Regions from separate parts of the Rhodococcus sp. NPDC055024 genome, predicted to be linked through region 1. Evidence: riboswitches for the same ligand, from Rfam matches in the RefSeq annotation. Region 1 holds a riboswitch; each other region holds the start of a gene.
The links. Region 1 has a riboswitch for S-adenosylmethionine ahead of ACWF6P_RS13640 (bifunctional o-acetylhomoserine/o-acetylserine sulfhydrylase). Riboswitches for the same ligand answer to the same signal wherever they lie in the genome.
Positions count from the first base shown of each region.

Region 2: another riboswitch for S-adenosylmethionine. It lies ahead of ACWF6P_RS10930 (putative leader peptide); the one in region 1 lies ahead of ACWF6P_RS13640 (bifunctional o-acetylhomoserine/o-acetylserine sulfhydrylase).
Region 3: another riboswitch for S-adenosylmethionine. It lies ahead of ACWF6P_RS16410 (FAD/NAD(P)-binding protein); the one in region 1 lies ahead of ACWF6P_RS13640 (bifunctional o-acetylhomoserine/o-acetylserine sulfhydrylase).
Region 4: another riboswitch for S-adenosylmethionine. It lies ahead of ACWF6P_RS30205 (LLM class flavin-dependent oxidoreductase); the one in region 1 lies ahead of ACWF6P_RS13640 (bifunctional o-acetylhomoserine/o-acetylserine sulfhydrylase).

Region 1 covers NZ_JBSGVT010000005.1:161,264-168,846, reverse strand. The annotation lists gene metX (homoserine O-acetyltransferase MetX) at 1-467, opposite strand, end outside; gene ACWF6P_RS13640 (bifunctional o-acetylhomoserine/o-acetylserine sulfhydrylase) at 464-1,789, opposite strand; SAM riboswitch class IV at 1,933-2,073, opposite strand; gene ACWF6P_RS13635 (NADP-dependent isocitrate dehydrogenase) at 2,379-3,602, shown strand; gene ACWF6P_RS13630 (MFS transporter) at 3,802-4,941, shown strand; gene ACWF6P_RS13625 (exodeoxyribonuclease III) at 4,978-5,823, shown strand; gene ACWF6P_RS13620 (ribonuclease domain-containing protein) at 5,832-6,368, shown strand; gene ACWF6P_RS13615 (barstar family protein) at 6,368-6,862, shown strand; gene trpS (tryptophan--tRNA ligase) at 6,889-7,583, shown strand, end outside.
Region 2 covers NZ_JBSGVT010000004.1:33,575-41,157, reverse strand. The annotation lists gene ACWF6P_RS10940 (amino acid ABC transporter ATP-binding protein) at 1-366, opposite strand, end outside; gene ACWF6P_RS10935 (amino acid ABC transporter permease) at 363-1,337, opposite strand; gene ACWF6P_RS10930 (putative leader peptide) at 1,462-1,539, opposite strand; SAM riboswitch class I at 1,547-1,641, opposite strand; gene ACWF6P_RS10925 (sulfite exporter TauE/SafE family protein) at 1,841-2,608, shown strand; gene ACWF6P_RS10920 (HAD-IIA family hydrolase) at 2,646-3,461, shown strand; gene ACWF6P_RS10915 (alternate-type signal peptide domain-containing protein) at 3,747-4,304, shown strand; gene ACWF6P_RS10910 (hypothetical protein) at 4,309-4,875, shown strand; gene ACWF6P_RS10905 (signal peptidase I) at 4,872-5,513, shown strand; gene ACWF6P_RS10900 (SipW-dependent-type signal peptide-containing protein) at 5,497-6,099, shown strand; partial or broken gene ACWF6P_RS10895 (signal peptidase I) at 6,012-6,479, shown strand; gene ACWF6P_RS10890 (hypothetical protein) at 7,067-7,564, opposite strand; gene ACWF6P_RS10885 (hypothetical protein) at 7,545-7,583, shown strand, end outside.
Region 3 covers NZ_JBSGVT010000007.1:97,474-105,056, reverse strand. The annotation lists gene ACWF6P_RS16435 (ABC transporter substrate-binding protein) at 1-1,241, opposite strand, end outside; gene ACWF6P_RS16430 (MarR family winged helix-turn-helix transcriptional regulator) at 1,645-2,211, shown strand; gene ACWF6P_RS16425 (homogentisate 1,2-dioxygenase) at 2,320-3,519, shown strand; gene ACWF6P_RS16420 (hypothetical protein) at 3,516-4,385, shown strand; gene fahA (fumarylacetoacetase) at 4,382-5,572, shown strand; SAM riboswitch class I at 5,676-5,769, shown strand; gene ACWF6P_RS16410 (FAD/NAD(P)-binding protein) at 5,774-7,583, shown strand, end outside.
Region 4 covers NZ_JBSGVT010000024.1:9,130-16,712, forward strand. The annotation lists gene ACWF6P_RS30200 (phosphodiesterase) at 202-1,107, shown strand; SAM riboswitch class IV at 1,186-1,299, shown strand; gene ACWF6P_RS30205 (LLM class flavin-dependent oxidoreductase) at 1,282-2,628, shown strand; gene ACWF6P_RS30210 (NtaA/DmoA family FMN-dependent monooxygenase) at 2,649-4,016, shown strand; gene ACWF6P_RS30215 (stealth family protein) at 4,067-5,560, opposite strand; gene ACWF6P_RS30220 (hypothetical protein) at 5,840-6,073, shown strand; gene ACWF6P_RS30225 (nuclear transport factor 2 family protein) at 6,077-6,625, opposite strand; gene ACWF6P_RS30230 (TauD/TfdA dioxygenase family protein) at 6,737-7,583, shown strand, end outside.

The DNA of each region.
Region 1 (7,583 bases):
ACCGAGGCCAACTGGTCGATCCCGAGGAGATCGACGAGCTTCTTCTCCGCCGCGATCTGATCCCGGATGGAAATTTCCGGGAAGCGACTGCCCCACGGCTTGCCGTCGTCGGCCAGTGAACTGGGACCGGTCGTGCCGCGACAACCACCGAGGACATTGGTTGCGACGACGCACCATTCCCCGGTGTCGATCGGTTCGCCGGGGCCGACCATTCCGTTCCACCAGCCGGGGGAGGGCTGATTCGCGGAGATCGGACCGGTGACGTGCGAGTCTCCGGTCAGTGCGTGCTCGACGAGTACGACGTTGTCGCGGTTCGGGGACAGCTCACCCCAGCGCTGAACGGCGAGCGAAACGGATGGGAGTACCGCGCCGCTTTCGAGTTCCAGGGCGCCGATGTCGACGAACCCCACCTGACCGTCGGCTGGGGGCAGGAGGTCGATCCTGGGCTCCAATTCGTTCACGGTCACGAGTTTGCCACCGCAGCCAGGCCGACGGTGAGATCGGCGAGGATGTCGTCGATTCCCTCGATGCCGACCGCGAGGCGGACCAGTCCGGGCGTGACACCCGAAGCGAGCTGCTCTTCGGGGGTGAGCTGCGAGTGCGTCGTCGACGCGGGGTGGATGACGAGTGAGCGAACGTCACCGATGTTGGCGACGTGGCTGTGCAGCGTCAGGGCGTTGACGAATTTCTTGCCCGCATCGATCCCGCCGGGCAGCTCGAAGGTTACGATGGCGCCGGTTCCCTTGGGCGTCAGCTGCTTTCCACGTTCGAACCAGGGTGAGGAGGGGAGTCCCGCGTAGGAGACGGAGGCCACCTCGCCGTGGCCGTCGAGGAATTCGGCGACCTTCTGTGCATTGGATACGTGGCGCTCGATGCGCAGGCTCAAGGTCTCGATGCCCTGCGCGATGAGGAACGCGTTGAACGGCGCCACGGCGGAGCCGAGATCGCGCAGCAGTTGGACGCGCGCCTTCAGTGCAAACGCCGGTGCACCCAGGTCCGCGAAGGTGACGCCGTGATAGCTGGGATCAGGCGTCGTGAAGTTCGTGTGGCGACCCTGCGTCCAGTCGAAGGTGCCACCGTCGACGATGACGCCGGCGATCGCGGTGCCGTGTCCGCCAAGGTATTTCGTGGCGGAGTGAACGACGATGTCGGCGCCGTGTTCGAGTGGGCGTAGCAGGTACGGCGTCGCCACGGTGTTGTCCACGATCAACGGAAGACCGTTCTCGTGGGCCAGCGACGAGATGCCGGGTAGATCGAGGATGTGGTTCTTGGGATTGGCGATCGTTTCGCCGTAGAACGCCTTCGTGTTCGGGCGAATGGCTTCGCGCCACTGGTCGATATCGTCGGGATCTTCGACGAACGTGACTTCGATGCCCAGCTTACGAAGTGTGTAATGCAGCAGGTTGTACGTGCCGCCGTACAGGTACGGGCTCGAGACGATGTGATCGCCGGCCTCGGCGATGTTGAGGATCGCGATGGTCTCGGCAGCCTGACCCGAGGACAGGAGGAGTGCGGCGACTCCGCCTTCCAGGGCGGCGATCCGCTGCTCGACGGCGTCCTGCGTCGGATTCATGATTCGCGTGTAGATGTTGCCCGGCTCGGCCAGGCCGAACAGTGCGGCAGCGTGATCGGTGCTGTCGAAGACGTAGCTGGTGGTCTGGTAGATCGGCAGAGCGCGCGCATGGGTGGCGGTGTCCGCTGTTTGCCCGGCGTGCACCTGCTTGGTCTCGAACGACCAGTTCGCGGTCGGATCCGAAGCTGCTGCGGCGTCGGCTGTGTTGTCGGTCATGATTTGTTCACTCCAGTGGTCTGACGGATAGATGTCGGACGGGGGCGAATGATCGCCGCCCCGTGCTGGGGTCTATCTACAAGTGCGACACATACTGAAATACCTCCGTGGGGCTCGGCCCGGTCTGGGGTCCGTCCCTGTCGGACCCGCGCTTGTCACCCGAATTGCGGTGGAACTGCGCGAGCAGATCCACGTCGGGAAACCTGGTCATCACCCGGGGCACCCCACCGCGGTTGGAGGGTTGCCGTCCAGCGAGCCGGGGCTTGACGCTGGCACTCATGACCAAGTCGGATTCTACCGGGAAGTGAGCGCAGTCCTGACACGGGGCGAAATGTGAGCCGCAACCGCACGCGCGGCAGAGCGACGTAGCCCACTAGCAGGCAAAAGTTACTCGTGAGTAGAGACCGGTGAGTGGACCTGCCGGTTGCGGCCTCACGGGTTAGCAGTACGCTTGTCTTGTTTGGGACTCATCTCCCGAGATCAGTCCACACCGTCTAGGTTTGATAATCGAACCGTTCGCGGACCCACTCACAAAGTGTGACCGCAACCGTGTAACCAGGGAAACTTCCTAGGAGGACGCGAAGCACCCATGTCCAAAATCAAGGTTGAGGGCACCGTCGTCGAACTCGACGGCGATGAGATGACGCGCATTATCTGGCAGTTCATCAAAGACAAGTTGATCCATCCGTATCTCGATGTGAACCTCGAGTACTACGACCTCGGTATCGAGTACCGCGACGAGACCGACGACCAGGTCACCATCGACGCAGCGCACGCGATCCAGAAGCACGGCGTCGGCGTCAAATGCGCCACGATCACGCCGGACGAGGCACGTGTCGAGGAATTCGGTCTCAAGAAGATGTGGCGTTCCCCGAACGGAACGATCCGCAACATTCTCGGCGGCACGATCTTCCGCGCACCGATCATCATCTCCAACGTTCCGCGACTCGTTCCGGGCTGGACCAAGCCGATCATCATCGGCCGTCACGCATTCGGCGACCAGTACCGCGCCACAGACTTCAAGGTCCCCGGCCCCGGCAAGGTGATGATCACCTACACACCCGAGGACGGCAGCGCACCGATCGAGCACGAACTGGTCAACTTCCCCGAGAATGGCGGCATCGTTCAGGGGCAGTACAACTTCAACGATTCCATCCGTGACTTCGCTCGCGCGTCGCTCACCTATGGTCTGCAGCAGAACTACCCGGTGTACCTGTCCACCAAGAACACCATTCTCAAGGCGTACGACGGTGCCTTCAAGGACATCTTCCAGCACATCTACGAGACCGAGTTCAAGGCTGAGTTCGATGCCGCAGGTCTGACCTACGAGCACCGCCTCATCGACGACATGGTCGCTTCCGCACTCAAGTGGGAGGGCGGCTACGTCTGGGCATGCAAGAACTACGACGGTGACGTCCAGTCCGACACCGTGGCCCAGGGCTTCGGCTCGCTCGGCCTCATGACGTCGGTTCTGCTGACACCGGACGGACGGACCTGTGAGGCAGAGGCTGCTCACGGCACCGTGACGCGTCACTACCGTCAGCACCAGCAGGGCAAGCCCACCTCGACCAACCCGATCGCGTCCATCTTCGCGTGGACCCGTGGGCTCGAGCACCGTGGCAAGCTCGACAGCACTCCTGAGGTCATCGGCTTCGCGCAGGCGCTCGAAGACGTTGTCATCAAGACCGTCGAAAGCGGCCAGATGACCAAGGACCTCTCGATGCTGGTCGGCGGAGATCAGGGCTACCTGACCACCGAGGAGTTCCTCGGCGCACTCGACGTGAACCTGCAGAAGGCCATGGCCGCGAAGTAGATTCACCGCTTCACCTTTCGAATGGGACGTCCGGGAAACCGGGCGTCCCATTTGTGTTCGCGGTCTCACGTGAGTGAACTCACCCGCTCTCACTTGGAAGTTCAACCAGGTGTGAGATCACAATTGATCAGTGACTTCGTCTACCCTCTCCCGTTCTGACGCCTCGACACCCGGGGTTCGTTCCGCCAGAGGTCCGGCGATGCTCGCTCTCGCCCTCGGCGGTTTCGGTATCGGCACCACCGAGTTCGTCGCCATGGGACTGCTCCCGGAAATGGCATCCGGGCTCGGTGTCTCGGAACCCATCGCAGGCCACGTGATCTCCGCGTACGCGCTCGGGGTTGTCGTCGGCGCTCCGCTGATCGCTGCTCTCACCGCACGGGTACCGCGCCGCACACTGTTGATCGCGCTCATGGTCGCCTTCACCGTCGGCAATGCCGCCTCGGTTTTCGCTCCCTCGTACACGACGCTGATGATGGCTCGCTTCGTCGCCGGATTGCCGCACGGCGCGTACTTCGGAGTCGCCGCGTTGGTCGCAGCTCACCTGGCCGAACCGGGAAAACGCGCCAAGGCCGTGGCGATGGTCATGATGGGTCTTTCCGTGGCCAACGTGATCGGGGTACCGGTCGCCGCCTGGATCGGTCAGGCACTCGGCTGGCGCAGCGCCTTCGCTTTGGTCGCCGTGATCGGGGTGGCAACCGTTGCTTCGCTCTTCGTCTGGATTCCGCGTTTGGACGGCATGCCGGTGACGAATCCGATCACCGAACTCGGAGCGCTGGGCCGCGTCCAGGTGTGGATGACGCTGATCGTGGGCATGGTCGGGTTCGGCGGCATGTTTGCCGTCTACACCTACATCAGTACGACGCTCACCGACGTGTCCGGGCTCGGCGCTTCGTTCATTCCCCTGGCACTCATGCTCTACGGACTGGGCATGGTGGCCGGCAACTTCGTCGGCGGATACCTCGCGGATCGCGCATTGATGAAGGGTCTGTTCTTGTCGATGGGATCCCTCGTGGTGATCCTCGCGGTCTTCGTGATCGCTGTGCGCAATCCCTACACGGCACTGATCTTCGTCTTCCTCATCGGTCTCGCGGGGTCCTCGATGGTTCCAGGTCTGCAGACACGGCTGATGGACGTCGCCGAGGACGCTCAGACCCTGGCTGCTTCTCTCAATCACGCCGCGCTGAACATCGCCAACGCCTTCGGAGCGTGGATCGGCGGCGTCGTGATCGCGGCCGGTTACGGGTACACGGCGCCGGCGGCAGTGGGGTCTTTGCTGGCGGTCGCGGGTCTTGCCGTGCTGGCGATTGCAGTGATTCTGCAGCGTAGGGCCGTGCGTTGACCTTGGCGCCGATCCGCGTCGGTGGAATCGGCTACGGTGCTTGCCGTGCCACAAACTGCTGACTCCCACATTCTTGCTCCCCACACCATCACGTCCGTGAACGTCAACGGCGTTCGAGCAGCGGCCCGCAAGGGCATGCTCGATTGGCTGGAGAAGACGTCGGCGGATTTCATCTGCCTTCAGGAAACGCGTGCGTCGGACGATCAGCTTCGTGAGACCCTCGAACCAGCACTCGGCAACGGATGGTTCCTGGTCTCGGCCGAACCGTCCGCGAAGGGACGCAACGGAGTCGCGGTGCTCTCACGCACCGAGCCCGACGCGGTACGGATCGGTCACGGAGATGACGAATTTCTCGAAGCCGGCCGGTACATCGAAGCGGACTTCGCCGATCTGACCGTCGCGAGCTTGTACCTGCCCTCCGGTGAGGCGCTCACACCGAAACAGGAGGAGAAGGAACGCTTCATGGCGTCCTTCGCGGTACACCTCGCCTCCACCGCCGCAGCGGCCGAGGCTGCCGATCGTCACGTGGTGATCAGCGGCGATTGGAACATCGCGCACACAGAACTCGACCTCAAGAACTGGAAGACCAACAAGAAGTCTTCGGGATTCCTCCCCGAGGAGCGTGCATGGATGGACCTTCTGTTCGCCGACGACTCCGCATGGGTGGACGTCTTCCGCACCCTTCACCCCGGTGTCGATGGCCCTTACTCGTGGTGGTCGTACCGCGGCAAGGCATTCGACAACGACTCGGGGTGGCGTATCGATTACCAGGTTGCCACCCGCGGCTACGCCGAGCGGGCCAAGGTCGCGGTCGTGGAACGCGCTGAGGCTTACGACCTCCGTTGGTCGGATCACGCACCTGTCACCGTCTCGTACCGGTAGGAACGCAGATGCCTGAAGGTCTGAAGATGCCGAGCGCAAAAACGCGCAACGCCATCATCACCGTCGTCGTTGCCGTGGTGGCGCTTGTGCTGGCGGTGACGCTTTCTTCTCGCGACTCCGACAGTTCGGCGTCGTCGGTCACCAAGTCCTCGAGCGTCCAGTCCTCGGGTGTTCAAGCCAAGCCTGGCGCCACAACCAAGGCTGCGCCGTCAAGTTCGGCGCCGTCGAGTTCCGCTGCCAAGACAACGCAGCAGGCAAACAGCGATGCGCCGGCGCGAGTTCTCGCCACGCTCGTGGAGATCGACGCCGGGAGGTGGCCGGATTCTGCCAACGCGCCGGGCACCAAGGGCGGCATCACCTTCCGCAACAGTGAGGGGCGTCTACCTGCTGTCGGTGCGGGTGGTGGACGTGTCGTCTATCAGGAATGGGACGTCAACGCGAAGAAGAACGGCCAAGGCCGCGACGCCGAGCGAATCGTCACCGGCAACGAGGGTTCGGCGTGGTACACCCTCGATCACTACGACACGTTTGTGAGGATTCGCTGATGTCCGACTCGTCTACCGTCAGCGTGGCGCAGTGGCTGGACCCGTCTTCCGACGTGACTTCGGTGGCCCTGCGCGGCGAGCAAGCGGTCGCGGATGATCTTGCGCGTGAACTCCGTGGCGAGAATTTTGTCGTTCGAGTGGTTCGTGGCGAGAACATGCGGACAACGGCGCAGGTCTTCGACGAGTTCGCGGCGGCCTTCCAGTTTCCGTCCCACTTCGGGCGAAACAAGGATGCTTTCGACGACGTCATGCGAGATCTGGACGATGTACTCGGATTGGGCGCCGGATATGTAGTTGTGGTCCGAGGCGCGGGTTCTCTACTGTCCGAGCAACAGGATCAGTTGGAGTGGTTCCGCGGAACCATGGACTTCTACTCGGAAGAACGGGAACCCGTCGTTTTCCGGACCGTCTACCAGTTCGGTGAGGACGACCCCGTCGCCACCGGTGAAGACCTCGTCGAACTCGACTACCCGGGCACCACGCCACTGCACTGATTTCCACTCGTGAAAAGATCGGAACCATGTCGACCCCTGCAGAACAGAAGCCCACCGCAAAGCCTCGCGTGCTTTCCGGAATCCAGCCGACGTCGGATTCATTCCACCTCGGCAACTACCTGGGTGCACTGCAGCAGTGGGTTCCGTTGCAGGACGATTTCGACGCTTTCTACTTCATTCCGGATCTTCACGCCATCACGGTGACGCAGGACCCGAAGGAACTGCGTCGTCGCACCAAGGTTGCGGTGGCTCAGCTCCTCGCAGTGGGTATCGATCCCGATCGGGCGACACTGTTCGTGCAGAGTCAGGTACCCGAGCACACGCAGTTGGCGTGGGTCCTCAACTGCATCACCGGTTTCGGTGAAGCCAGCCGCATGACTCAGTTCAAGGACAAGTCCGCCAAGCAAGGCAGCGACAACGCCAGTGTCGGTTTGTTCACGTATCCGGTTCTGATGGCCGCGGACATCCTCCTGTACCGCCCGCAACGAGTCCCGGTGGGCGAGGATCAGCGCCAACACCTCGAACTCGCACGCGATCTGGCCGGCCGGTTCAACACCCGCTACGGCAAGGCGTTCGTCGTTCCCGAGCCGCAGATCATCAAGGGCACGGCAAAGATCTACGACCTGCAGGATCCGACCGCGAAGATGAGCAAGTCCGCTGCCAGTGCGGCCGGACTGATCAATCTGCTCGACGATCCGAAGGTGTCGGCGAAGAAGATCAA
Region 2 (7,583 bases), on a different contig from region 1:
TGCTTCCACCACGTTCTCCAGCGCGGTCAGGTGCGGAAACAGGTTGAAGTTCTGGAACACGAATCCGATATGTGAACGCTGCTTCAGGATCTCGCGGTCACGCAGTTCGTGAAGTCGATTTCCCTTGCGCCGGTATCCGATCAGTTCTCCGTCGATCCGTACGGTCCCGCGGTCGACCTTCTCGAGGTGATTGAGGGTGCGCAGCAAGGTGGACTTACCGGAACCGGACGGTCCGAGAATGACGGTCACTTCGCCCTTGCGAACCAGGAGATCAACGCCGGCAAGTACTTCCAGCGTGCCGAACGACTTGTGGATTCCGCGCGCTTCGACGGCGTACACCGTCTCTTCGGCCAATTCTGCGGTCACCGGGTCGCACCTCTCGGAATATCGAGACGCGCATCACGAATCTCTTCGAACTTCTTGCGCGCCTTCTGGATCGGAGTCAAAGGAAGGGCGCGGGCGGATCCACGTGCGTAGTGGCGCTCAACGTAGTACTGACCGATCGAGAGCAACGTCGTGAGGATGATGTACCAGATTGTGGCGACCATCAGCAGGGGCACAACTCGTCCGTTGCGGCCGAATATGACCTGCACCTGGTAGAACAGTTCGGCGATCGCCATGGTGGAGACGATGGACGTTCCCTTGAAGAGTCCGATGACCTCGTTGGCGGCATTGGGGAGGATCGCCCGCATCGCCTGCGGGAGAATGATCTTGAAGAACTGGCGACTGCGCGGAATACCGAGCGAGTGAGCTGCTTCGATCTGACCGTGATCCACCGAGATAATTCCGGAGCGGATGATCTCGGCCGAGTACGCGGCCTGGTGCAGTGCCAAACCGATGACTGCTGCAGTGAATCCACCGATCACACCGCTGACCTGGAAGGTGAAGAACTCCGGTCCGAAAGGTATTCCAAGAGAAAGGGTCTGGTACAGGTACGTGATGTTGAACCAGAAGAGCAGCTGCACGATGAGCGGAATCGAGCGGAAGGCCCAGATGTAGGTCCAGGCGATCACCTGCAGGACCGGATTCTTCGACAACCGGCCGAGTGCGAGGAAAACACCGAGACCGAATCCGAGGATCGTCCCCCACAGGGTCAGTTTGATCGTCATCCACAACGCGGCAAGCACTGATTTCGCGGTGAAGTACTGCGCGAACGTCGGCCAGTCCCAGCCTGGATTGACAACGAGTCCGTGAATGAACTGAGCAAGCAATACCAGCACGACCGCGCTGATCACCCAGCGCAGCGGGTGCCAGGTGCGAGCAACGACAAGTTCCGAGTCGGGAAGTTGCGGCTCGGCCACCGACTTTTCGGGGCGGACATCGGTGGGCGCGCTCACGGCGCACTACCTGACGGAGTGGACATCACGAATAGACCTTTCGGGGAATGGGAACGCAGCTGTGTTCTCGAGGTGGCGTACTCGAGTTGCGAAGACGACGACAGTTCGGTCGGTGACAGTGAGGTCAGAGACAGTGACACGAAGCGGTGCGGCACAGATCGATGTGACGACGCCTGTGCGCAGCGTGCGAAGTGGAACCCATGTGATGCCTTCCATCGGTCCTGGCGGTAGCACCCGCTCCCGATCACTCGGGGGGTTGCTGCGACGTCGACGAGCCAGGTCTCTCGGTCGCTCTGGATGGTGAGCAAAGACTAGACGCGAATTCCCGAGTCGTCAAATGTTGTATTTCCCTGCACCGCAAGGGAAATGAAGGCCGCTTCATGTTGAAATCGCACTGATTTCAACGGTGTCCGAAACCTTGGTCGCCGTGTTCAATGGAGTGTTCGAATCGAGACCGGGACCGCCGTCCGGACTGACTTTTCCTCTGCCGTACCGTCTGCGGAGTGAGTGGAATCGACGCTTTCTTCATCTTGTTGGCCGGCATCGGTGCGGGCGCGATCAATGCCGTCGTCGGCAGTGGAACGCTGATCACGTTTCCCACCCTGGTCGCCTTCGGCATGCCGCCGGTGACCGCGACCATGTCCAACGCAGTCGGGCTCGTCGCCGGCGGGGTTTCGGGCACGTGGGGATACCGGCGTGAGTTGTCCGGGCAGTGGGGTCGTTTGAAGTGGCAGATTCCCGCGTCGCTCGCCGGCGCACTCCTTGGTTCGTGGTTGCTCATGCACCTACCCGAGAAACTGTTCGAGACCATCGTTCCGGTGCTGCTGATCCTGGCTCTCGCACTTGTCCTCCTCCAGCCACGTATCCAGGCGTGGGCGAAGAAGCGTTCCACCGAAGAGACGACGCTGTCCACCAAGAGGCTGATGCTCCTGACCGCGGGCACCTTTGCCGTCGGCATCTACGGCGGCTACTTCACCGCCGCGCAGGGCATCCTCCTCATCGGTGTGATGGGTGCCATCCTCCCGGAAACCCTCCAGCGCATGAACGGCGCGAAGAACCTGCTCTCACTGCTCGTCAACATCGTCGCGGCCGGAATGTACATCACCCTGGCCTTCGACCAGATCAATTGGGCAGCAGCAGGTTTGATCGCTGTCGGCTCACTCGGTGGCGGCGTTCTCGGCGCCCGCTACGGACGACGCCTGTCCCCCACTGCACTGCGATACACGATTGTCGTCGTCGGCCTGATCGGCTTGTGGCGTCTTCTCGCTTGACCGCCCACATCGGGCGGCACCCGCACATACTGGAGATATGACCAGAACAGACGATCAGACCGGTTGGACCTACCTCATGGACATGGACGGGGTTCTCGTCCACGAGGAGCACTTGATACCCGGAGCAGACACGTTCCTGGCAGAACTGGCGTCGAACGACATTCCGTACATGGTGCTCACCAACAACTCCATCCGCACCCCGCGTGACCTGCGAGCACGCCTCCTCAATTCGGGACTCGACATCCCGGAGAAGTCGATCTGGACGTCAGCGCTCGCTACCGCGACCTTCCTGGCCAACCAGCGTCCGGGCGGCAGCGCCTACGTGGTCGGTGAATCGGGCCTGACCACTGCACTGCACGACATCGGCTACGTCCTGACGGACAGCGACCCCGACTACGTCGTCCTCGGCGAGACGCGCACGTACTCCTTCGAGGCGATCACCACGGCCATTCGCCTGGTCGAGCGTGGATCGCGGTTCATCGCCACCAACCCCGACGCCACCGGACCGTCGCGCGACGGCTCTCTCCCGGCCACAGGCTCGGTCGCCGCTCTCATCACCAAGGCAACCGGACGCGATCCCTACTACGTCGGCAAGCCCAACGCCTTGATGATGCGGTCCGCCCTGCGGTCCATCGGCGCTCATTCAGCCAACACGTTGATGATCGGCGACCGCATGGACACCGACATCGTCTGCGGCCTCGAAGCCGGACTGCAGACGATTCTGGTGATGACCGGAATCTCGACCCGCGCGTCGGTGGAGCTCTACCCGTACCGCCCGACCATCGTCCTCGAGTCGGTCGCAGATTTGGTCGGAATGACAACCGATCCATTCCGTAGCAACGCAAACAATTGAAGGAATTGTCAAAAGAATGGAAAGTTGGTAATTAACTGGTAAAAACAGCGAGTTTGCCAGGATCCGACTCGTCCCGTTTGTCCAACTGGACAAACAAACGGTTTTCTTCGCACCAAAATTACATACTGATAGTTATCCGCAGGTCAGAGCCACTTTCAATTCCCCGGACAATGTGGATCACAGTCGAAAAAGAAATTTTGGAAAAGTAGTAACGAATCGTTTGCCGTGGCTGATACTCATGTCTGAACGACCCATTTCGGGTCCCAGACATGAAATGAGATTTTCATGAAGAAGCAGACCAAGGGTGCGATCGCTGCTGCGGCGGCCGGTGCCCTCCTCCTCGGTGGAGCGGGCTCGCTCGCAGTGTGGAGCGATTCGGCCGACGTCAGTGGCGGCGGACCCGTCACGTCCGGCGCACTCGACCTGAGCGCTTGCGCACCGGTTGGCGGCGGTTGGAACTCCCTCAACCCGACGAAGACCGCGATCACCAATATCTCGGCCTACCGCATCGTCACCACTGAGAGCATCGAATACACCTGCGACGTCACGGTGACTGCAGTCGGAGATCGCCTCGCCGCTGTTCTGACCGCCGACACAGCCGGAATCGTTCCAGGTGCCAACAGCGCCGAACTTGCCGCGGCGGTGCAACCGGTTACCACGATCAAGGATGCAGGTGGCAACCCGATCTCCCAGATCACCAAGGTGCAGAACAATACCGTCGTCCACGTCGGGGTCCGTCTCAACTTCACCGATGTGGCCAACCAGGTCGCGCAGAACCAGTCGCTGAACTTGTCGGCACTGAAGCTGGTCGTCACTCAGACAGCACTGACACCGGCCCCGTAATTTCATGAGGAAAAAGGTCTGGGGAGCGATCGCAGTCGCGGTGGCTGCTGTAGCGGTGTTCGCATCGTCGCAGCAGTCGCTCGCGCTGTGGTCCGATTCGGCGAGCGCGAATGGCGGCACGGCAACTGCCGCCAGCGTCAACCTCACGGTTGGTACCTCTACCGGAACCAGTGCGGCGTACCCATTGTCAACGCTGACGACCGGAACGACTCTGGTAGTTCCTGGTAATACGGTGCAAGCGCCGCTGACAGTCAAAAACTCGGGAACCGACCCCTTGCAATGGCGAATGCAGGCGACGACACTACTGACCGAATTCACCCTGACCACATACGGAGTCGCCAACGAAGGCGCCTGCCCGGCTGGAGTGAACACAGCGGCCCCGGCAGTCACCCCCCTGATATCGGGTTCGATGAACGCATCGCTGCAATACCCGGTTTCGCCGGCGTACATGCCGAGTCCGCTGGCCTCGAACGCAACTTACGTCCTGTGTTTACGGCTCACAGTAGGAACTCAGTCGGTCTCCGGAGCAACAAACACCGCTACCTTGACGTTCCAGGCAGGTCCGGTATGACAAAGCACTCCACGAAGCGCGAACATACCGGCCCGCTCTGGTGGATCACCTCGATCGTCAGTTGGACACTGCTGCTGGCAATTTCGGCAGTCATCGTCGCAACCATCGTCGTCCCCTTCTTCGCGGGAGCGCAGCGCTTCACGATTCTGACCGGTTCGATGCGCCCGACGTACAACCCTGGATCACTGGTAGTCGTCAAACCTGTCGATCCGTCCGAACTGGGGATCGGTACACCTATTACGTACCAGCTGGAATCGGGTCAGCCGACCGTCGTCACGCACCGGATCATCGCCACAAGTGAAAACCAGAAGGGTGAACGAACTTTCATCACCCAAGGCGACGCGAACGGTGAGCCTGACGAGAAGGAAGTACGGCCAGTACAGATCCGGGGAAAGGTCTGGTACAGCCTTCCGTATCTCGGCTACGTCAACACTTGGCTCACCGGAGAGCAGCGCACCGTGATCGTGGTGATAGTCGTGACGGCACTACTGCTGTACGCGGCCTACATGATGATCAGCGGCATCCGTGATGGCCGGAAGGAGCGTGCTCGAGCCCGATTGGCTCCTGACCCTGCAACTTTCGCGCCCACAGACTCCGCCCAGATCGAGAAAGGCCAGCACGATGCCCTCGCGCCCTGACCGTCCGGCCCATCGGATTCGTCACCTGTTGACCAGCACTCGCTTTCGCGCGCTGCTCGCTTTGGGGATGGTGCTGGGTGTCGGTGGCGTGACCACACTCGCCGCATGGACATCCTCCGCCACGGCAACCTCGGGCAACATCACGACCGGGTCGATCAATCTGAACTTGAACACCACAACGCAACCCGAGCTGACCACAACACTGAACTTCAGCCAACTCGGCAAAACCGGGATGATTCCGGGAGATTCGAACACCGCGATCCTCAAGGTCAACAATGTCGGTGCTGGGGCGACCCTTCCGCTGAAGTACACGATCACATCCACGAGCAACGGTGCGTTGACGACCTTTTTGCGGATGACGGTGTCGTCGAACGGAACTGTGGCAAACAAGTGTGCCGACGGAACCAATGTGGTGTCCTCCTTACCCCTGACACTGACTTCGAATCAGGCTGTCGGCACCGCCGACCGCCCGCTGGCGGCCGGGGCTACCGAGAATTTGTGTGTCTCCGTTCAGCTTCCCGCGAGCCCCATGCCGCCGAAGAGCAGTTCTTCGAGCATCGTCCTGACCTTCACGGCAAAGGTGTGAGCACAGTGGCCCAACACACGAAGTCACCCTCGAACACTTCAAAGCCCCGCCGCGTTCAGGAGGTCTTGCTTACGCTCGGTGCCCTCGCCGGACTGGTATCGATAGTCTTCTTCGTCGCCGGTCTGGCTTTTGGTATCACTCCTTTGATCTTCAAGAGCGGATCGATGTCTCCCACGATCGATACCGGTGCATTGGCATTCGCGCGTACCGTGCCCGCGTCCGAAGTTCAGGTCGGTGACATCGTCAGCGTGTACGACAGTCAAGGCACGCGCATCACCCATCGCGTCGAAACGATTGATCAGCAAGGCAATAATCTTGCCGTCGCACAACTGCGTGGTGACGCAAATCCGATCACCGATCCTGATCCCTACGTCATCACCGAAGCCGATCGAGTCTTCTTCAGCGTCGATCGTCTCGGCTACGTTGCTGTATGGCTCTCCGGACCGAGTGGTTTCGTGCTCGGCGCGATTGCCGTGTGCGGGCTTTCCTACATTGCGTTTCGTCCGAGGACGAAGCGCAGCAACTCGGGGCCAGGTGAAGATGACACACATGTTGTTGTCGATAGGCCACAACCGAATAATCTGGGCGCAGGTCGCGGCGACTCCCACGCACTCAAGGTGATCATCGCACTGGCAACGGTGGGTCTCAGTGTGGCGGGTATCGCCAACATCGGCGGGACTCAGGCGGGCTTCGCCGGCTCTGCGACGGCGGGGCCCGCTACTTTCACAACTGCCGCAAGCTTTCCCACCCCACCCGCGTCATTGACATGCACAGGAAACGGAACATCCGTAACACTCACCTGGCCCGCGACCGCAGGACAGAGCTACCGAATCATCGTGCGAAATGCAACGAACACCACCCAGCCTCCACTAGTCAGGGACGTCACGAGCGGATCCACGACACTGACGCTTTCGGATCTCCCCAGTGGGGGAATCCTCCTGTCCAACACGAACTATGACGTAGAGGTTCATGCCCTTACGGGAACGGTGGTGACTCCGGAGTACACGGGGTACCGCGTCAGCAGTTCAACAGCTCTCATCCTCTTCAGTTCCGTGTCGTGCGTATCCGGGCCTACGAGTGGTACCACTGCGGTCTCGGCTCTGGCTGCACGTTCTGCGCTCGCGACAGTGGCTCCGAGTTCTCCTACCTCCACTTCCACCACGGCCACCGGTTCCGCGACTTCCTCATCCACAACGCCCACCACGACTTCGGCGCCGACTACGACACCCTCCAGCACTACGGTGGTCTCGACGACCACCTCGTCACCGACTACAACTACGGCGCCCCCGACAACGACATCCACCGCGGCCACGACAACGACAACGACAACGACAACGGTGCCACCAATCACGACCACTCCGAGCGAGGTCCCCGTCGGCGCCCCGGTGACTACTGCCGGTCTCAGCGCACAGAAGCTCTCGACTGCCAGTGGAACCGTTGTGTCCGTGTCGAATTCATCAGGCACTGAAGTCTATCGAGGTACC
Region 3 (7,583 bases), on a different contig from region 1:
TTGATGCTGGTTGCGTAGGTGATGTCGACCGTGAAACCCACTGCCTGCAAGAGCGACTGAAACGTCAGCGCGCTGCGTTGCGTCGCCGGGTCGTTCATTCCGACGTAGGTCAGTTTTCCGTCGTAACCGTCGGCCTTCGCCTCGGCCAGATACTTCTTCGCAGCCTCGGGATCGAAACCGTTTCCCGCCACCGAACCGTGCCATTGCGACCACGACGCGAACATGTCAGTGCCAGGTTCACCGAAGCCGCCTTGAACCCGCTCGTTGAACGTATTCGGATCCACCGCAGCGACGATCGCCTTTCGCACACGCTCGTCCTTCGCCGCCCGATCGTCGCGCTGATTGATCGCCAGCACTCCGGCCATGCTGGCCGAGTACACAAATCCCGGATCGCCGGCTTCGAAAGCCTCGTGAATGAAATCGGGAGACTTCAGATAGGCAACCTGAATTCCGTCGGTGTGTAGGCCCTCCAGTTTGCTCTTCTCGTTGACAATTGCCGGGAAGCGCAACTTCTCGAGATACGGCGCCCCGTCCCAGTACGTTGTACGGGCAGCGAGCACCAATTCGTCTTGGGAAGCGAACTTCTCGACGGTGAACGGGCCTGCCCCGACCGGGACGAAAGTGCCGGTTGCCATCGACGAGGGTGCGACGATCATGCCGGGACCAGTGGTGAACATGATCGGGAACTCGTCCCACGGCTGCGCCAAGGTGAAGACGACCGTACTCGGATCCGGTGAATTCATCTCGCGCACAGCGGTCTTCCACACCAGCGCGTGAGTTCCCTTCTTCTGCAGATAGTGATCGATGCTCCACAACACTGCTGCACTGTCCATCGCGGTGCCGTCGCTGAAGGTGACACCGTCGCGCAATTTCAGTGTCCACACCGTGTTGTCGTCGTTGGCAGACAAAGACTGCGCCATGTGGGGAACATATTCTCCCGCAGCGGTGTCGAAGCGCATCAAAAGGTCGTAAATGGCTGCCATTTCGCTACCACCGGTAGCGCCGCCGTCCTGACGGTCTGCTGGGTCGAGACTGCTGATTCCGTTGTACGTCGCAAACGAGACCGTGCCACCCGAGCGTGGCTCTCCCCCGTCGTTCTGGTCGCCGACAACTCCGGCCGTCACGTCCGATGCATCCGTGGTCGTACCTTGGCCGCTACTCGCACACCCGGTCACCACCAGTGTCGCCGACGCCAGGACAACCATGCAGATTCGAGCGCGAGCTCGGTACGAGCGCTTCATTGCGACTCACTTTCACAGTTCACGGACACGTCGATCTCATGGATCCAACACCCGACAGATTTGTGAGTGAATTCTAGGTAAGGACTCATTCTATGTCTGCGATTTCGCAAAGCTGAGACGATGATTCACAATATTGACGAGGAAAAGAGAATCAAATTCTAGATGACTCTGGTCCGCTGAACACCAACCAGATGGCATCGTCGAGGCTTCCACTGCGCCTCGGCGAACTGATCCCAGCACGAAGGGTGCTCGATCTCCCGTCCGCCGCCGTCTCCGCCTTGCGCAATCACGATCGTTCGGACTAGCGCTCGAATTTCCGAGTCGCCAAGGTTCGTCACAGTCCAGAGAAGTAATACACACATTAATTAAGTGTTGAACCACCCGATCGCGCTAGGGTTAGGCCATGAATGACCCGAGGACCGACAACCAGGCAACCGATGACCTGACAACCGTCGGCGAACTGAACTTCTGGTCGTTCATCGAACTGGCCAACAAGCGACTGGCCACAGAACACGGATTTCGCGACCAGTTGGCCACTGAGGTACTCCTGACGCTCAATCGAGCCTCCAACGTCGTCACCTACGATCTCGAGTCGTCGATCCACCGCCCTCGCGGCTGGTCATGGTCGTCGTTCCGACTACTGTTCGTCACCTGGCTCGCCGGACCGATCGAGCCGAAGGCTGCCGCCGGGCTCACCGGGATGAGTCGAGCCGCGGTCTCCAACCTGTCCAAGTCCCTGCTGGCAGACGGACTGATCGATCGCCGCCCCACCGAGAACGACGGACGCTCTGTCCAGCTGTACCTGACCGACAAGGGCCGAGAAGCCATGGTCGAGGCATTTCGCGAGCAAAACGAACGCGAGCACGCCTGGGTCAGCGTCCTGAGCGAAGCCGAACAGCGCATCCTTGTCATGCTCCTGGACAAACTGATCACCAACCGCAGCCAATTCGACGTACGCGGACGTAACTGACGCAAATCAACACCGTCTCGAGGGTTGCACGCATCACATCATTTTAGTTAATGTATTTACTATCTGGTGGATGTGGGCCAGGCAGAACAGCACAGAAGGAGCCCCGTCATGGCGTTCTATCGACAACTCGGCAACATTCCACCGAAGCGTCACACCCAACACCGTGACGAGTCGGGCAACCTCTACTACGAAGAACTGATGGGCGAGGAAGGTTTCTCCTCCGATTCGTCGCTGCTCTACCACCGCGAAATTCCGTCGGCCATCGTCGACGCAACGGTCTGGGAACTGCGCGACCAAAGCACCACGCCCAACCACCCCCTCAAACCCCGCCATCTGAAACTCCATGCACTGTTCCCCGAGAGCATCTGGAACGAGACCGACGTGGTAACCGGCCGTCGTCTCATACTCGGCAATGCCGATGTCCGACTCTCCTACGTGGTTGCTTCCGCACCATCCCCCCTGTACCGCAATGCAATCGGTGACGAGATGGTCTACGTCGAGTCCGGCGAGGCTACCGTCGAGACCGTCTTCGGCACGCTCGACGCCCGCGAGGGTGACTACGTCCTGATCCCGATGTCCACGACCCACCGGTGGATCCCCAAGGGTGACAAGCCACTCCGCGCTTACGCCATCGAGGCGAACAGTCACATCGTCCCACCCAAGCGCTATCTCTCCCGTTTCGGCCAACTGCTCGAGAACGCACCGTTCTGTGAACGAGACCTGCACGGACCGATCGCGCCCATGGTCGCCGAGGGCACGGACGTCGAAGTACTGGTCAAGCACCGTACGTCGGCAGGCATCGTCGGAACCCGAATGGTGTACCCCACTCATCCTTTCGACGTCGTCGGTTGGGACGGCTGCCTGTACCCGTACACCTTCAACATTACGGACTACGAGCCGATCACCGGCCGCGTTCACCAGCCGCCGCCGGCACATCAGGCGTTCGAGGGGAACAACTTCGTGATCTGCAACTTCGTACCGCGCAAGGTCGACTACCACCCGCTCTCGATCCCGGTGCCGTACTACCACTCCAACGTCGACTCGGACGAGATCATGTTCTACTGCGGCGGTGACTACGAGGCACGCAAGGGTTCCGGTATCGGGCAGGGTTCGATATCGATTCATCCCGGTGGCCACGCTCATGGCCCACAACCCGGCGCGTACGAACGAAGCATCGGCGCGGAGTTCTTCGACGAACTGGCCGTGATGGTCGATACGTTCCGTCCGCTCGAATTGGGTGAGGGAGCCTTGGCTTGCGAAGACGAAGCCTACGCCTGGAGTTGGGCAGGGCGGGGGCCGCAGCAATGACGATCATCTCTCCCCTCCTCCGCGCCCTGTGCGACGACGCAGCACTCTTCCCACCCGGCAATGCTCCTCTCGCCGAGGCAGTTCCGGCCCACGCCGCCTACCTGCAGGCGGACTACGACGCACTGGTCGGGCCCTTCGTCTTTCCCGCGCCGCGATTGAGCGAACTGGCCGCGTATGTTTCGGCAGACAACCCGGTGACGCTGAGTCTGACCGTACCGGCCGGCCCAGCCGATACGGCGGCCGCACTGTCGAACGCGCTCGCCAGCCCTGGTGTTCACGTCGCCGCCGTCGAGGTGGGAATTCCTGACGGGCTGGACGCTGATGCGGCCTTCGAGGAACTCGCTCGTGTCCATGCCGCTCATCCCGACGTCGATATTTTTGTCGAGGTACCCCGTGGTGATCGGCGCGCGGACTATCTGACAGCTCTCGAAACTGCCGGGTACTCCGCCAAGTTTCGCACCGGCGGGATTGTCGCCGAGGCGTACCCGGACGAGGAAGAGCTCGCCGATGCGGTGATATCCGTTGTCCGAGCGAATATCCCGTTCAAGGCAACCGCGGGACTGCACCACGGCGTGCGCAACACCGATCCGGAAACAGGCTTCGAGCAACACGGCTTCCTCAACATCATGGTGGCCGTCGACGCTGCGAGGAGGGGCGCCGATCGTTCGGAAGTTGTTGCTGCACTGGCGCAGCGCAACGACGAATCGATTGCGCGAACCCTGTCCGGATTGACCGAGGCCGAGGCCGGCGAGGTGCGTCGCCGATTCCTCTCGTTCGGTACGTGCAGCATCTCGGACCCCCTCACCGAGCTCGAAGGGCTCGGATTGATCGTCCGCTCCGACAACACCGAAGGAACATTCGTATGACCGTCACGACCATCGACATTCCCGCCGACTCACTGTTCGGTCTCGACAATCTGCCGTACGGTGTCTTCTCCCCCGAGGGAGAGTCGCCGCGCATCGGTGTACGGGTCGCCGACTCGGTGGTCGATCTCGCAGCCACACTGGGTGATTCCGTCTTCTCCGAACCGACCCTGAACGCATTCATGGCCCAGGGCCGAGATCAGTGGATATCTGTGCGAAACCGGATCTCGGAACTCGTGACCGGTGAAATAGACTCGGATGCAGTATTTTCCGTCGACTCGGTGACACTTCACTTGCCCATCGCCGTGGCCGACTACGTCGACTTCTACGCCTCGGAGAATCACGCAACCAACCTCGGAAGGCTATTCCGCCCGGACGCTGCTCCCTTGATGCCGAACTGGAAGCACCTTCCCGTCGGATACCACGGACGCTCGAGCACCATCGTCGTCTCCGGCACCGATATCATTCGCCCCTGCGGACAGCGCAAGTCACCCGATCAGGAGAACCCGGACTTCGGATCGTCGCGTCGCCTCGACATCGAAGCGGAGATGGGGTTCATCGTCGGAACTCCCTCGAAGATGGGTGATTCCATCACCCCGGACGAATTCGCCGAGCACGTCTTCGGCGCTGTCGTCGTGAACGATTGGACTGCCCGAGACATCCAAGCGTGGGAGTACGTCCCCCTCGGCCCGAACCTGGGGAAGAGCTTCGCGACGTCCATCTCACCGTGGGTCGTACCGTTGCTCGCCCTCGAAGCAGCCCGAATCGACACTCCGGTGCAGGACCCCGAACCGCTCTCCTACCTGCGCGGTGAGGAGAAGTGGGGGCTGGACATCGATTTGGCCGTCGAATGGAACGGTCACGTCGTCTCGCGACCGCCCTACGCGCAGATGTACTGGTCGCCTGCACAGATGCTTGCGCACACCACCATCAACGGCGCCGCGGCCAGTACCGGCGATCTCTTTGCGTCCGGAACCATTTCCGGACCGGACAAGGATCAGCGCGGCGCCTTCATCGAACTGACTTGGGGCGGCGAAGAACCCGTCGCAGTCGGCTCCGCGACTCGCACCTTCCTCGAAGACGGCGACACCATCTCCATCTCAGCCACCGCTCCCGGCATCGGCGGTTCACGAATCGGCTTCGGGGATGTTCGAGCCCGTATTCTGCCGGCGACGCAGACCGAAAGGTAGCCGTCGATCTGTCGACTCGGGAGACCGATTGACAACTGTTTGATTCACGCTGATCTGATGTCCGGAATTCCTTGCCTCACGATTCTCCGAAGATAAGCTGGACTAACCATCCAGAGCGATCGAGAGTCCTGGCTCCGTGACGTCGCAGCAACCCCCTCAGCTGAGGTGCGGGTGCTTTCTGCCAGGTCCGATGGAGGACTCGTGCCCGGCGAACGACCCCGTACCTCAGTGGGGACAGCAACTGTCATCGTGATCGTGGGCGGTGGACCCCGCGGTACCGGCGTACTCGAGCGGATCCTCGCTCACGAATCGGTGAACGCCGATCCCACACCGATCGACATTCATGTCGTCGACCCGTATCCGGCAGGTGCCGGCCGTATTTGGAGAGGCAACCAAGCGCCGCTCCTGTGGATGAATTCGACAACCGCAGACGTCACCATGTTCACCGACGAGACCACCGCAGTCACCGGTCCGGTACTGCCGGGTCCGACGCTCGCGGAATGGGTCGCCGAGAACTCGGCTGAGCTTGCCCACTTCCCCGAAATCACGGCAGAAGTGCCGACCGTCACGCCGTCGTCGTTTGCATCGAGGTCACTGCAAAGCCGATACCTGAACTGGGTGTTCCAGACCGCGGTCGACTCTGCACCAGCGCACGTCGATGTTCGGGTTCATCGACGATCCGTGGTCGACATCGTGAACGTGGGCGAAGTACAGAATGTTCATCTGGACGACGGCGTTGTCATAGAGGCGACGGCCGTCCTTCTTGCACAGGGGCACCCGGATGCGTTGGCTGCCCCGCGCGAATCCGCACTGAGCGGGTTCGCGTCCGAACACGGGTTGACCTATGTGGGTCCGGGATACACCGCCGACCTCGACGCCGATGTCATTCCAGCAGGCGAGCCGGTATTGATCGCCGGACTCGGGTTGGCTTTCATCGACTGGATGGTTCTGCTCGCCGAGAGCCGCGGCGGTGTTTTCAAACGCGGTGACGACGGCGCCCTCACCTACGCTCCCTCGGGTCGGGAACCACTGTTGTATGCCGGATCTCGTCGCGGCGTGCCGTATCACTCCAAGATCTCGTACTCGATCGCTGACGCCCGGCCACCGCTACCGCGGTTCTTCACCGCTGATCTTGTTCCCGGCGACGGGCCTTTGGATTTCCGAAACGACATCTGGCCCCTGGCGTCGAAAGAACTGGCAGGCGCCCACTATCACGAGCTGTTCGCCTCGCACCCGGACCGGACGGTGGGCACCTGGGAGGAGTTCGACGCCGAATTCGCCGCGCTGGCTTGGGGATCGCCTCGATTGCAAGAACTGGTCGAGAACGCGGTCCCGAAGCCGGAGGACCGTATCGATCTCGAACGGCTCAACCGCCCGCTCGGCGGTGAGCGCTACGACGGACTTGCCGAGGTCCAATCTCGGATCACCGAATACATCTCGGCAGACGTCGCACGCCGGTCGGACTCGTATTTCAGCGCCGACGCAGCTGTCTTCTCAGCACTGCTGTCGACGTACATGACTGTCGGAGAATTGTTGCGGCGCGGCAGAATCCCGGCCGAATCCGTCGCCAAGGACGTCGAGGGGTGGCTTCATTCGTTCTTCAGCTTCATTGCCAGTGGTCCGCCGCCTGAGCGTCTGGAACAGTTGGTCGCCCTCAACGAGGCCGGCATCGTCGAGTTCCTCGGGCCGGATTCGGTGTTCTCCACCGAGATCGACCCGGCAACGGGAGCGGGGATCTTTGTCGCTCGCAGTGCGTCGCACACCGATATCGTGGCCGCGAACACCCTCGTCGAGGCGCGCTTGCCTGTCGCTTCCATCAGCGCGAGCGGTGACTCGCTCCTGCGGACCCTTCACGGGCGGGGCGAGGCAGTCGAACTACGTGCCACTGCCGACAGTGCTGCGAAGCTCGCGGTCGACGGCACGTCACGAATTCTTCATCAGGACAACACTGCTCATCCTCGCCGCTTCGCTGCCGGGCCGTGGGTTGCCGGACACAACTGGTCGGCGGCGT
Region 4 (7,583 bases), on a different contig from region 1:
CGTAACGCCGAGTGGTCAGGAACAACACTGTCCACACACTACTCGCAGCTTCAACTACTCGATCCCGAGGGTCGCCGCGGGAGTTCGCTTCGTGTTCGTCGGGTGTGCCCCGATCAGTCACTGTTGGTCGGTTGACTAGTGTCGACGATCAGTAGGTGCCGCACCGGCGCCTACGCGTCGGCAAGCGGAAGCGAGAGACCGATGAGCGTTCGGAATGCCGAGTACCCGCGTCCGAAGCATTTTCTGGTGCACCTCAGTGACACACATCTGGTGGCGCAGGGACAGCTGTACGACGCCGTGGATGCGTCGACGAGGTTGCGGGAAGTGCTCCGCGGGATCGTGGCCTCGGGCGCACGCCCGGATGCACTGATATTCACCGGCGACCTGACCGACCAGGGGCACCCCGACGCATACGCGGAATTGAAAGCCATCGTGGAACCCGTGGCGGCCGAGATCGATGCGCAGGTCGTCTGGGCGATGGGCAACCACGACGACCGCCCTACGTTCAGATCTCTGCTGTTGGGCGAAGACGCCACCGATCATCCCGTCGACAACGTCTACGACCTTGACGGACTGCGGGTGATCACCCTGGATTCGTCGGTTCCCGGGCATCACTACGGTGAGATAACGGATGGCCAATTGGATTGGCTACGCGCAGAATTGGCGGTGCCGGCGCCCGACGGAACAATTCTGGCGCTGCATCATCCGCCTGTTCCGTGCATTCAGGATCTCGCGGTTCTGGTGGAGTTGCGCGATCAGTCCCGGTTGGCGGACGTCTTGCGTGGCAGCGACGTCCGGGCGATTCTTGCCGGGCACCTGCACTATTCGACGACGGCGACGTTCGCCGGCATTCCGGTTTCCGTGGCGTCGTCGACGTGTTACACCCAGGACTTGAACGTGGAAGTCGGTGGTCAGCGTGGTCGTGACGGGGCTCAGGGGTGCAATCTGGTGCACGTGTACGACGAGACAATTGTTCATTCGGTCGTTCCACTCGGTGCGCACGTGACGGTCGGTGAGCCCGTCGACGCGGCCGAGGGTGCCCGGAGGCTCAGTGCTGCCGGCATTCGAATCCTCGAGAGCGAAAAGGCGGCACGCTCGATCATCTGAGGTCGCAGGCGGTTTCCGGCACCCACGCGCAGTTCTGGGTGATTGCCGGGCGGTCGCGTACTCACTACCGTCGAGGTAGGTGCAGAGCTCCAGCAACAAGGACCGGCTAGCTGGACGGCAACCCTTCATGCCGATGGGGTGCCCCGGAATCACACCTGGCGATACGCGCGGTGCGTGTCGCAAGCGGCAGTCGCCACGAGAACCGTCAGTCGAGTGCTGACGGTTTCTGCGGTCGGCACTGTGCGCTCCCGAGTAGTTCTCGAACAGGAGTATGCGCCGATGACCTCCACCCCTTCTTCTCATCTTGCTCCGTTGCATCTCGCCGTAGCGCTGGACGGTGCCGGTTGGCACCCAGCGGCCTGGCGAGAGCCGCACTCGCGCCCGAGTGAGCTGTTCAGCGCGTCGTATTGGACTGACGTGGTGACGACCGCCGAGCGTGGTCTGCTCGATTTCGTCACCATCGAGGACAGTCTCTCGGTGCCAGCCAACCCACTCGAGCCTGTCGACGACGCGGTTGACCGGGTGCGCGCTCGGCTCGACGCACATCTCGTGGCCGCCCGACTGGCACCGATCACGAGCAACATCGGGTTGATCCCGACCATCACCACCATTCACACCGAACCGTTCCACGTGTCCAAAGCCGTTGCCACGCTGGACTACACCTCGCGCGGTCGCGCCGGATGGCAGGTGAAGGTGTCGGCCTCGGAATCCGAGGCGGCACAGTTCGGGCGACGCGATATCCCAGCGCTCACCGATGCCGAGCGTCAGTCGATCGTTTCAGGTGTCCTCCCGGACTTCGTACGTGATCTGTTCGACGAAGCTGCGGAGGCCGCTGACGTCATCCGGCGACTCTGGGACAGCTGGGAGGACGACGCCGAGATCCGCGACGTGGAGCAGCGCCGATTCATCGACCGAGACAAGTTGCACTACATCGACTTCGAGGGAAAGTATTTGTCGGTCCGTGGACCGTCGGTGACTCCGCGCCCGCCGCAGGGGCATCCAGTCGTGACCGCATTGGCGCATCAGCGCGTGGCGTACGAACTGGCAGCGCGCACGGCTGACCTGGTGTTCGTGACGCCATTCGACGACGGGCAGGTTACGGCAATCCTGGGTGAGGTGCGAGCAGCCGAAGAACACGTGCAGCGCGCCGGCGAACCACTTCGGGTCTTCACCGACATCGTCGTCTTCTTCGATACGCCGGAAGAAACCGGAAAGCAACGGCTCGCTCGACTCGACGCGCAGGTTGGTACCGAATACCGTTCGGACGCGCTGACCTTCACCGGTACCGCGGCCGAGTTGACAGATCTTCTGCTCCGGTGGCAACAGTTGGGAATCGACGGCTTCCGGTTGCGACCGGGCGTCGTCGTGGACGACCTCGACGCGATCGCCGGCGAGCTGGTTCCGGAATTGCAGCGGCGCAGCGTATTCCGCACCGAATACCCACAGACGAATCTTCGCGGACTGCTTGGTCTGTCCATCGACGTTCCCAACCGCTACGCCGCCGGCACTCCGGCCGCCTGACAGACGAGGAATACACTTTCATGAGTTCTCAGCAGCGTAAGCAGGTCATCCTGGGTGCCTACCTCGGCGGCGTCAACCATCACACTGCATGGTGGGATCCGCAGGCGGGCAGTCAGATCGAGTTCGAATCCTTCGAGCACACCGCTCGAACCGCCGAGCGTGGGAAGTTCGACTTCTTCTTCCTCGCCGAAGGTCTTGCTCTTCGTGAACGTGCAGGACAGATATTCGATCAGGACATCATCGGCAGGCCGGACACCTTCACCGTGCTTGCATCGTTGGCGGCAGTAACCGAACACCTCGGTTTGGCCGGCACCATCAACGCCACGTTCAACGAGCCGTACGAACTGGCCCGCCAATTTGCGACGCTCGATCAGTTGTCCGGAGGTCGTGCCGCCTGGAACGTCGTCACCTCGTTCGACGCATTCACCGGCCAGAACTTTCGTCGCGGTGGATACCTGGATCGTGCGCAACGATACGAGCGTGCGGAGGAGACGGTAGCGCTGGTGCGTGAGCTGTGGGATTCGTGGCGCAACGACGACATCGTTGCTGACAAGGCATCGGGACGCTTTCTCTCGCGACCAGATGCCGGTGAATTCGCTTTCCACGGATCACATTTCGATGTGAACGGCCGATTCACAGTTCCGCGCAGTCCACAAGGGCGCCCGGTTATTCTGCAGGCCGGGGTGTCGCCGCAGGGGCGCGATTTTGCTGCCGGCAATGCCGACGCGATCTTCTCACCGTATGGTCAATTGCCCGAGGCGGCCGATTTCTATCGCGATATCAAAGCACGTGCCGTCGCGGCCGGACGCGACCCGGGTGACATCAAGATCCTGCCGTCGGCGAGTTTTGTTCTCGGCACCTCGGAGGCAGATGCGATCGAGAAGTACCGAGAGATTCGCGACCAGCAGGTCACCGGCCAGACCGCTTTGGTTCTGCTCGAACAGATCTGGAATCTCGATCTGTCGAAGTACGACCCCGAAGGGCCCCTACCCGATATCGCACCGGACCCCGAAGCTCCGCCGATCATCCAGGGGCGCGCCTTCATTCACCAGGATCGTTTCGCGACCGTGGCAAAACTGCGCGCGGTCGCGGAAAGCAAGAAGTTGAATCTGCGCGAGGTTGTGATCGACCAGTTCGAGCGTGGACCGATTGTGGGTACGCCGCAGCAGGTTGCCGAGAAAATCGATTCGTTTGTCGGCAACGACGGTTCGGACGGATTCATCCTCGGCTCGCACCTCGTACCGACGGGACTCGACGAGTTCGTCGACGACGTGGTGCCGCTGCTGCAGGATCGAGGTGTTCTCCGTAGTGACTACGAAGGAACGACATTGCGTGACAATCTCGGATTGCCCATTCCAGTGCAGCGAGAGCATGTGTCAGCACGCTGATCGACTGAAGTGACGAGGGCCCAGCCGAAATCGGCTGGGCCCTCGTTCGTCTAGGATTCCCAGGGAGCCGGGATGGGGTAATAGCTCTCCAGAAACTCCGTGATCTTGCGTGTGCGAAGTTCCAGTTCGATCTCCGGAGCGCTGCCGTCGTTGAGGCAGAAGAAGTCCATGGAGCGCTTGGCGAGCAGTGAGTCCATGTCGCGCAAACCGGCCTTGACCGTCGTGTCGACGTATTTGACGGCTGCGGACTTCTGCACCACCGACCGTCCACTCATGAGCGTGTAGTAGTGGTACAGCGAATTGGTAACCGAGATATTGGAACTCGCGCGGAAGGTGCTTGCTGCAGTTGCGGCGAAGTCTTCGGCGAACTCACGTTCCATCTCTGCCATCACGCTCTTACGCAGCGGTGTCGCAGCGTGCTCGAGGTGCCTGGTGGTCATCAGCCCGAAGCGGTCCTGAAGCAACCGGCGGTTGACGCGTGCCGCATTCTCGAACCCGCTGCGGTCGTTGTCGTTGTGTCCCAATCCGATTCTGGTGTCGGCTTCGATGAACATGCTGATGCCACCGGGGGAGAAGAACATGTCCGGACCGACCGGACGGCCGAAGAACATGTCGTCGTTCGAGTAGAGGAAGTGTTCTGCCAGACCCGGTATATGGTGCAGCTGGCATTCGACAGCTTGAGAATTATGGGTGGGCAACACACTTGGATCGGCGAAGAACTTCTCGCTGGGCATGAACGTTACTCGCGGATCGTCGGCAAGCCAGTCCGGACGATCGGAATCGGTCGCGACGAAGATACGCCGGATCCACGGCGCGTACATGTGGATGGACCGTAGCGCGTACTTGAGCTCGTCGATCTGACGGAAACGCGCCTCTGATTCGTCCCCCTCGCCGACGATGTAGTTCTGCATCCGCTTGGCGCGCTGAGCCTGAAACTCCTTGGAGGAGCCGTCGACCCAGGAAAAGACAAGATCGATATCGAAGCTGATATCGGAGGCATGATCGGCGAACATGTTTTCGATGGTCGGCCAGATCCGGCCGAATCGCTCGACGGTTCCTCGGACAGCTTCTTCGGGGAGGACGGTTCGTCGAGTCAGTGAGTTCTCGACGGGTAGGACGATTTCTTCGTCGGAAATCGACCACAATTCGATTTGAACGCCGATGTTCGCGCCGTAGTTCATACCGCTTGCGACGTGAACCCTTGGACGGAACAAGCGGAAGATTCGTGACTTGTTGGTCTTGGACAGGGCACCGTCCGCGACAAGGAGCGCTGGACTCTTCTTCGCGTCGACGGTTTTGGAGTAGAAGGGTGCGTTGGCGCATCCCTCGACAAGTGCCTGCCGCAGGTTCTTTCGTTCGGTCCAGCTGACCGCGATGACCGGGCGCTCGTCGTTTCCGCGGACGAGTAAATACTCGATTCCTGCGGCGTCGAGGATGTCGCGGATGAAGAGGAGATCTTCGACCATCGCTTCGAGCGGCGTGGTGGTCGTGATCGCAAGGGCAAAACGATTCTTGAATCGGACGGTCTCGGGTAGCTCACCCATCCGCGCACGTGACGCGGCCGACGCCGGTTCCACGGGATTGGGGCTGTCCTGCTCCGGGGGTACGAAGTAGATGTCGTGCGGAGCGGGAGATTCTGTAATGGGATGCCTTCCGATTCTGATCCAGCTGTGTATCTGTCGCCCCCGACGCTGCGAGAGCGTGGTGGCGACGAGCTCAGTCTATGCCGTCGGCGCCGAAAGTCGGACATGAGTGACGGGATGGGTAGCGCGGGGCGAGTCGGGTACCCCGAGGACCGAAGCGAGAGTGAAGGAGGAAAACCGATGCGTGTGAAAGCGATGGTCGGAACAGGCGCGATGGCGGTTGCGCTGGCCGCCGGCCCAGTTGCGACAGCGTCTGCGGAGCGAACCGAAGCAGCGGGGTCGGAGGGTTCACCGGAGATGCTGACCTGCGAGGTGGTCTTCGATGCGCTGGAAGAGATGAGCCCGGAATGGACGGAAGAGGGGATCGATCAGGTCGAAGACTGGTGTGAGGCGATCACCGGCGAAGAAGACTGAGCGTCAGCCGCGCGAGATCACTCGCCGCGACAGTCGCCACCGCCCGTCCTCGAGTTCGAACTCGTCGGCGTAGCTCCCGACGCCGCTGAGTTTGGGCGAGGTGGTTGTGTCGACGTAGAACGTCCACACCGCATCCGCGCGGGCGGTCGTTTCCGAGGTCACGTCCACGGCGATCGCTGTGGTGACGTGACGTGTGAATGTGCCCGGGCCTTGAATGCCGGCGGCCCGACGCTCGGCTACTCCAGCAGCAATTTCTTCGCGGCCTCGCCGCACCTGTGCGGGGATACCGCGATCGGGATTGGCGGGCATGTTCCATTCGGCCTTGCGGGTGAACTGCTCGACGTAGTCCTCGACAGAGCCGGTGTCAGCCAGATGGGCGATCCGAGCGAGCGTTGAACGAATCTGTTCGGCAGGGCCCTCGGGTTGCATGCTGTCCTCCGTAGACGTGGGTGCGGCAGATCGCACGCTACAGCTCATGACGACAACGACGACGGTCTCGTCCCAGTGAGCGGCAGTATTCTCCGGCGAGGGAGCGGCGAACTTTGAGATCACCTCGAGTTCAACCGTATTCGAGCCCGCAGCGTAAATGATTGAGTGTTCACAGTAGGCAGCGCCATGACGACTGCCGCGCCCGTAGGCTTGACCGACTCACAGGAGATCGCCATGTCCGTCACCGAACTCGAACGTGTCACCCAGACCCCGGAGCAGATCTACGCTGCCGGCGGAATCACTGTCCACAAGGTCGGTGAACTGATCGGCGCCCGTATCGACGGTGTGCACCTCTCCGGGGACTTGTCCGAAGAGACCGCCTACGCGATCAACTATGCGCTGGCAGCGCACAAGGTTGTGTTCTTCCGTGGGCAGCAGCATCTCGACGACACGTCGCAGTACGAATTCGCCGGAACCCTCGGCACCCAGACCACCCCGCACCCGACGGTGAAGTCAAGGGGCGACAAGCTGTTGGTGCTCGACCGTGCCGCCAACAGTTGGCACACGGACGTGACGTTTGTCGACCGCATCCCGAAAGCCTCGATTCTGCGAGCGACGACCATTCCCGAGTACGGCGGAGCGACGACGTGGGCGTCGACTACCGCTGCGTACGACCAACTGCCGGCTTCACTCAAGGTCTTGGTCGAGAATTTGCGGGCCGTTCACACCAATGCCTACGACTATGCCGAGGTTGTCGATCAGGCGAACCCGGTAGACGCGCAGCGCCAGGCCTACTACGCCGAATTCACCCGTGAGATCTACGAGACCGAACACCCGGTGGTGCGTATCCATCCGGCGACGGGGGAGAAGACCCTCCTGCTCGGTCACTTCTTCAAGGAGTTCGTCGGGCTCAAGCCGTCGGAGTCGGTCGCTCTTTACCAGATCCTGCAGGCACGAATCATCAAGTTGGAAAACACTGTTCGATGGAACTGGTCGGCCGGCGACCTGGCGATCTGGGACAACCAGGCGACTCAGCATTACGGTATCGCCGACTACGGGACTCAGGCCCGCAGTGTGCACC